Regions from separate parts of the Mesorhizobium sp. M0862 genome, predicted to be linked through region 2. Evidence: predicted binding sites of a transcription regulator. Region 2 holds the regulator's gene; the other holds the start of a gene.
What was found. The regulator PhoB, encoded in region 2, activates phosphate uptake and scavenging genes when phosphate is short. The targets are predictions, from matches to a motif close to TGTCATNNANCTGTCAT.
Positions count from the first base shown of each region.

Region 1: the regulator PhoB is predicted to act here: its motif matches at 1,915-1,931, upstream of ugpB (sn-glycerol-3-phosphate ABC transporter substrate-binding protein UgpB).

Region 1 is NZ_JAMYOJ010000007.1:67,101-70,913, reverse strand. Features, by position in the region: gene NKI15_RS12825 (bifunctional diguanylate cyclase/phosphodiesterase) at 1-1,516, opposite strand, end outside; gene ugpB (sn-glycerol-3-phosphate ABC transporter substrate-binding protein UgpB) at 1,994-3,304, shown strand; gene ugpA (sn-glycerol-3-phosphate ABC transporter permease UgpA) at 3,376-3,813, shown strand, end outside.
Region 2 is NZ_JAMYOJ010000007.1:187,585-191,397, reverse strand. Features, by position in the region: gene pstB (phosphate ABC transporter ATP-binding protein PstB) at 1-419, shown strand, start outside; gene phoU (phosphate signaling complex protein PhoU) at 461-1,165, shown strand; gene phoB (phosphate regulon transcriptional regulator PhoB) at 1,182-1,871, shown strand; gene NKI15_RS13425 (ROK family protein) at 1,902-3,137, opposite strand; gene xylF (D-xylose ABC transporter substrate-binding protein) at 3,404-3,813, shown strand, end outside.

The DNA.
Region 1 (3,813 bases), 120 kb from region 2:
TGACCAGGAGTGTCGGCTCATCGGCGTCGAGCGGATAAAGTGCAATGCCGATGCTGGCCGACACCAGCCCGCCACCGACCGACAGCCGGTTTTCCTCGCGCATGGCCGCCAGCACCGCCTCGGCGATGCGGCCGGCCGCCTGCGGATCGGGAAGGTTCGGAGCGATGATGGCGAACTCGTCGCCGCCGAGACGCGCCAGCATCTGTCCGTGGCGGAGCACGGCGGAGGCGCATAGCGCCACCTTCTGCAGCATGGCATCGCCGGCGCCGTGCCCGAACAGGTCGTTCACTTCCTTGAAGCGGTCGAGGTCTAGCAGCAGCAGCGCAAGATGCCCGCCCTTGCCGCCGCGGTCCATTGCGGCAATTTCGGCCTCGAGCCGGCCGGAGAAACTGCGGCGGTTGGGGAGCCCGGTCAGCGGGTCGAAATGGGCGAGGCGCAGGATCTCCTGCTCGGCCTTCCTGCGTTCGCGGATGTCGCGCACGGCGACAACGCTGTGCCGCTTGCCGCAATAGTCGATGCTCCTGGCGATAAGTTCGACGGGGATGGTGGCGCCGTCATGGGCTCTGAGTTCGGCTTCCTGTGCCAGTCCGCTGCAGTCGGACATGCCGGCCGCCGTGCGTTCGCCGAAGAGGTCGCCAAGCAGCATCGCGTTCAGCACTTCCGGCGCAATGCCGGTGAGTGCCGCGATGCTGTCATTGGCGCTGACGATGCGGGCGCCGTCGCAGACGATCAGCCCCTCGACGGCGGCGTTGGCGAGGCCGTGCATGCGCTCGGCCTCGAGCTTGTGACGCCGGAAGCGAAGGTCGATCCACAATGCTGCGGCTGAAAGCACCAGGATAGCCATGCTGACTGCAGCGGCGGCGAAGGCCTGCGACACCGGTTCGACCGTGAACTGCGATATCTCGATGGAGGAGTCCGGGAAGATCGACACCGCGCCCATGGCGATGAAGTGCAGGCTGCAGATCGCCAGCGTCAACAGGATGGCGGCGGCGATTGTGGCCTGCATGGACGGCCGTCGCAACACGACCAGCAGCGCCAGCGCGGCGAGGGTGACGCCTGTCAGCACCGAGACGCCGACCAGCAGCGGGTTCCAGACGATGCGCCCTTCGACCTCGAAGGCGGCCATGCCGATATAGTGCATGGCGGCGATACCAGCGCCGAGGACCGCGCCGCCGACCAGAGGGTAGTCGATGCCCCGGCGCAAGGTGGCGATCCACATGCCCGCAGCGGTCAGGGCGACGGAACCGGCGAGCGAAAGCGCCGACATTTCCGTATTGTAGGCGTTGGGGATTCCGGGAGAAAAGGCAAGCATTGCGATGAAGTGCGTCGCCCAGATACCGAAGCCGGTGGAAGTGGCTGCTATCATCAGCCAGGTATAGCGGTTGCGCTCGCTCGAGCGGTCGACATGGCGAAGCAGGTTGACCGCCGAGAAGGAAGAAATACCGCAAATGAGCGCTGCCAGTGCGACCAGTCTCAGATCGTGCTCATGCACGATACAATTATAGACCGTCAGCATCTCGCCCCACCTGCTCTCCCACAGCAATCAAGCCGTCCACTTGATTAGTATGCCGCGCTTGACGAAGAATCGGTTATGCGAACTACAACTACAGCGGGTTTTTCGGGTTGTACCTTGCGGCGATCCTGTCTCATTCCAGACGCACGGTTACAGCAGCGCCTGGCGCGATGCCGCTCGGCCGATCTCGATCTGGCCGAGCGCCGGTATGGCGGCCGCACGGTGCAGGTGCGTGGCGCTGTCACGCGGGCCCTTCACGCATCGCTGGGCGGTCGGCGATCCTTGCAGGCCCACCGCGCCCATGTATCGCTGAGCCGGCTTGGCATTTGTCTCTGTCCTCGTTGCAGAGCGAGGGGGCGCGAAGTTAGCCGGGTATGAAATTCACGAAACAGCAACAAATCCGTTGTCCGATTGTCATCAGCGACACATATTGCCTTTGCGGGAGTGCCCCTTTCGCCAATGACAAACGGGAGATGAAACATGAAGTTGTTCGGCTTTGCGGCCGGTGTTGCCGCCACCTTGACCCTGCTTTCCACCACCTCCGCCTTCGCCGCCACCCAGATCAGTTGGTGGCATGCCATGACCGGCGCGAATGCCGAGGTGGTCGACAAGATCGCCAAGGATTTCAATGCCAGCCAGAGCGACTATGAAATTCTCCCTGTTTTCAAGGGCACCTATCCCGAAACGCTGAATGCCGGCATCGCTGCCTATCGTGCGGGGCAAGCGCCCGACATCATCCAGGTGTTCGACGTGGGTACCGGCGTCATGATGGCAGCCGAAGGTGCGATCAAACCGGTGGCCGATGTGCTAACCAGCGCCGGCGTGACCTTCGACAAGAGCCAGTATTTGCCCGGCATCGTCGGTTACTATTCGAAGCCGGACGGGACCATGCTGTCCTTCCCCTATAATTCCTCGTCGCCCATCCTCTACTACAACAAGGATATTTTCCAGAAGGCCGGGCTTGATGTGAACAACCCGCCAAAGACCTGGAACGAGGTGTGGGAAGCCGCCAAGAAGATCAACGCGAGCGGCGCCGCTTCCTGCGGCTATACCTCGACCTGGTTGACCTGGATCCACCTTGAGGCCTTCGCGGCCTGGAACGACGTTTCCTATGGCACCAACCAGAACGGACTTGCCGGAACCGACGTCGAGCTCAAGATCAATGCGCCGATCTTCGTCAATCATTTCCAGGCGCTCGCCGATCTGGCCAAGGACGGCACCTTCAAATATGGCGGCCGTACATCCGAAGCCAAGCAGATCTTTCTTGCCGGAGAATGCGGCATCTTCACCGAATCGTCGGGGGGGCTCGGTGACATCGTCAAATCGGGCATGAACTACGGCATCGGCCAGCTTCCCTATGATAGTGACGCCAAGGGCGCGCCCCAGAACACCACGCCGGGCGGCGCCAGCCTGTGGGTGTTCGGCAACAAATCGGACGAGGAATACAAGGGCGTCGCGGCGTTCTTCTCCTATCTCTCCAAGACCGAAGTGCAGGAGTATCTGCACCAGAAGTCGGGTTATCTGCCGGTGACGCTCGCTGCCTATGAGGCGACCAAGAAGTCCGGCTTCTATGACAAGAACCCGGGCCGTGAGACGCCGATCCTGCAGATGCTGGGCAAGGCGCCGACCGAGAACTCGAAGGGCGTGCGCCTCGTCAACCTGCCGCAGGTGCGCGACATCGAGAATGAGGAGTTCGAGAAGATGCTGGCCGGCCAGCAGACTGCGCAGCAGGCGCTCGACAATGCGGTCGCACGCGGCAACAAGGCGATTCAGGAAGCGATCGGAAACTGAAGCGGTTTGTCAGTCGAACCTCGTCCACGCGGACCCGCGTGGACGACTTCCTGAACAGCGAGGGAACCACACTGTCTCCACGCGTCGTCTTTCCCAACAAGACCCTGCCCTATCTGCTGGTGGCGCCGCAAGTCGCCATTACGCTGATCTTTTTCTACTGGCCGACGGGGCAGGCGCTCTACCAGTCGATGCTTAGGGAAGACCCGTTCGGGCTGAAGAGCAAGTTCGTCGGGCTCGCCAATTTTCGCAAGGTGCTGGCCGACCCGGCCTACCTCAACTCGATCAAAGTTACGCTGGTGTTCTCTCTGGCGACCGCGATCGTCGCCATGGGTGTGGCCCTGTTGCTTGCCGTCATGGCCGAGAAGGTGGTGCGCGGCAAAGGCCTTTATCGCACGCTGCTGATCTGGCCGTATGCGGTGGCGCCGGCGATTGCCGGCATGTTGTGGCTGTTTCTGTTCAATCCCTCGATCGGTTCGCTGGCCTACGCCTTGAGAGGTCTCGGCATTGCC
Region 2 (3,813 bases):
TGGCCAAGCGCAAGTCCGACATGGACCAGATCGTCGAGCAGAGCCTGAAGAAGGCGGCGATCTGGAACGAGGTCAAGGACCGCCTGCAGGAGCCCGGCACCGGCCTGTCCGGCGGCCAGCAGCAGCGCCTGTGCATCGCGCGCGCCATCGCCGTGTCGCCGGAGGTGATCCTGATGGACGAGCCCTGCTCGGCGCTCGATCCGATCGCCACCGCCCGTGTCGAGGAGCTGATCGACGAACTGCGCCAGAACTACACGATCGTCATCGTCACCCACTCGATGCAGCAGGCGGCGCGCGTGTCGCAGCGCACGGCGATGTTCCATCTCGGCTATCTCGTCGAGGAGGGCGCCACCGACAAGATGTTCACCAACCCCGACGACAAGCGCACCCAGGACTACATTACCGGCCGCTTCGGCTGAGCCGTCCGGCGGGTGGATTTTCAGGCACGAGGACCAAGATCATGGGTGAACATACCGTCGCCTCCTTCGATGAAGAGCTCGGGCAGATCAGCAAGCTGATCCGCGACATGGGCGATCTGGCAGGCTCGATGGTCAGCGGCTCGACCAGGGCGCTGCTCAATTCGGACAATGCGCTGGCACAGCGTGTCGTTTCCGACGACGCCATCATGGATGCGCGCCAGCGCGAACTGGACGACCGCGCCATCACGCTGATCGCCAAGCGCCAGCCGATGGCCAACGATCTGCGCGCCGTGGTCGGCTCGATCCGCATGGCCGGCGACCTCGAGCGCATCGGCGATCTCGCCAAGAACATCGCCAAACGCGTCGGCACCGTGGGCTTGAGCGTCACGCCGCGCGACCTCTCGCACTCCATCGATGCCATGGCGCAGCTGGTGCTGATCCAGGTGCAAGGCGTCGTCGAGGAATATGCCGCCACCGATGCGGCAGCTCTTGCAAAACTCAGGAATGACGACGAGCGCATCGACGTCAAATACACGTCCGTGTTTCGTGAGCTCTTGACCTACATGATGGAAGACCCTCGCAACATCACCGCCTGCACGCATCTCTTGTTCTGCGCCAAGAATCTTGAGCGCATCGGCGATCATGTCACCAACATCGCCGAAAATGCGTATTATGTGCTGACCGGCCAGCAATTGCCCGCCAATCGTCCGAAGCAGGACGAGACGGCGATGGCCACGCCGGCCTGATGAGGGTGAACTGCCTATGATCGCGCCACGCATCATGGTCGTGGAGGACGAGGAGCCGCTAGGCGTGCTCCTCCGCTACAACCTCGAATCCGAAGGCTATCACGTCGAGGTGGTGACACGCGGCGACGAGGCCGAGATCCGCCTGCAGGAAAACGTGCCCGATCTCCTGGTGCTCGACTGGATGGTGCCCGCTGTTTCCGGCATCGAGCTCTGCCGGCGGCTTAGAGTGCGGCCCGAAACCGAGCGGCTGCCGATCATCATGCTGACCGCGCGCGGTGAGGAAAGCGATCGCGTGCGCGGCCTGTCCACCGGTGCCGACGACTATCTGGTCAAGCCATTCTCGACGCCGGAGTTCATGGCGCGCGTGAAGGCGCTGCTGCGCCGGGCCAAGCCGGAAGTGCTGTCCAGCGTGCTCAAGGTCGGCGACATCGTGCTCGACCGCGAGTCGCACCGTGTCTACCGCAAGAAGAGCGAGATCAGGCTCGGACCGACCGAGTTCCGGCTGCTCGAATTCATGATGCGCCATCCCGGCCGCGTGTTCTCGCGCAGCCAGCTGCTCGACAATGTCTGGGGCGAGACGATCTACATCGACGAGCGAACCGTCGATGTCCATGTCGGGCGCTTACGCAAAGCGGTCAACAACGGCCGCATGCCGGATGTCATCCGTACCATTCGCGGCGCCGGCTACGCGATCAGGGAAGACTAGGATGCTGCGCGTCGCGCCGTTGCCGGCCATTCAGGCGACATGCTTGCCGGATTTGGCCTGAATGCCCGGCGCGAAAATCTCCTGATCGACGAAGCCGAGCGCGCGCATGGCACAGCCTTCGCGGATCAGCGGCAGCTCGTTGGGCTCGGTGTCGAAGGAGATCGATTTCGAGTGCTGGCCGCCGGCGGTCTGGGCGATCGCTTCGCGCAATGCCGGCTCGATCAGGTCGAAGGCGGCGGCGCTGACGCCAACCATGGCGACAGGCGCCGGGTCGATCAGCGCAAACAGGCTGCCGAGGCCGAAGCCGAGCGCCTCACCGGCCTTGCGATAGGCTTCGCGCTCCGGGCCATCGGTTTCGCGGGCGCGCGCGGCGAGTGCGCGCATATCAGCGTCGCCGATATCGACCGGCTCGGCATCTTCGCTCATCATTTTGGCGCTGCGCCAGATGGCGTAGTTTCCGGCATAGGCCTCGACGCAGCCGCGCCGCCCGCAGCGGCAGAGCGCGCCGCCCGGACGGTGGATCATGTGGCCGAACTCGCCGCCGGAGGAATGGGTGCCGGTGAACAGTTCGCCTTTCAGCACCAGCCCCATGCCGATGCCGTGCGACAAGAGGATCGCGATGAAATTGTCGCGGTAGCGCTCGGGCTGGCGCCATTGCAGGGCCACCGCCATCATATTGCAGTCGTTCTCCATGGTGGCAGGAATGCCGAATTCCGCTTCCAACATGTCGGCGAAGGCAATGTCGGTCAGTGGCGTGATTGGCGACCACAGCATGGCCCGCGCCTGCGAATCGGTGATGCCCTGGATGCCCATGGCAATGCGGGCGATGCTCTGGACATCGAGGTCCGGGTCCGCGAGACGCCGCCCGACGATTGCTACGCATTCGCCGATCAGCTCGTCGCGCGGCATGGTCAGCGTGTCGAGCCGGCGCTGTTCTTCCGCGACCACCTGGCCGGCATAGTCGATGACGGTGACGGAGAGGAAGTTCAGCGACAGCACCACGGTCATGACCGCCGCCGCTTCCGGGTTGAGGCCAAGGCCGACCTGCGGCCGGCCGCGTTTCAGCGAGCCGGTCTCGCCAGGCTTGCCTTCAATCAGGATGCCTTCTTGAATCAGATCAGACGAGATTGCCGATATCGTCGAATGGCTGAGGCCGGTGGTCGCCGCAATCTCGGTCCGCGACGGCTGGCCGGCCCGGCGCACGGCCGAAATCACCATCGCACGGTTGCGACGGCGCAGATCGTCGTGGCGGATCCCAACCGACATTTGTTTTCCTCCCGGCCTCCTCGCGCCTCATGATAGTGAAGGCGTTCGACGGCACCAGCCAAATATTGGCAGACGCCGGCAGCCCTGTCATTGTTTATTGCGGAGCTCGAAAAAATTCGGCAACGCCATCAGAATCCATCATAATCGATGTTGACAGTGCCTTATCATTGAACCAGTATTTTTTCGAGGCTCGAAAAAATTGAGCCTCTTTGTGCAGGCCTTCGGGCCGGTTTTGTCGCGCCGTGGGCGGCGCAGGGAGGGTTATAATGAACAGATTTGCAGCCGCCATGCTGGCGGGTGTCGCCATGTCGCTGGCGCTGATGTCGGTCGCGCAGGCGAAGGACAAGGTCATCGGCGTGTCGTGGTCGAACTTCCAGGAAGAGCGCTGGAAGACCGACGAGGCGGCGATGAAAACGGCGATCGAAGCCGCCGGCGACAAGTACATTTCGGCCGACGCGCAGTCCAATCCCGGCAAGCAGCTGACCGACGTCGAAAGCCTGATCTCGCAGGGCGCCAACTCGCTGATCATCCTGGCGCAGGACGCCTCGGCCATCGGCCCGGCGGTGCAGAAGGCGCTGGACGAAGGCATTCCGGTCGTCGGCTATGATCGCCTGATCGAGAACAAGGACGTCTTCTACCTGACCTTCGACAACAAGGAAGTCGGCCGCATGCAGGC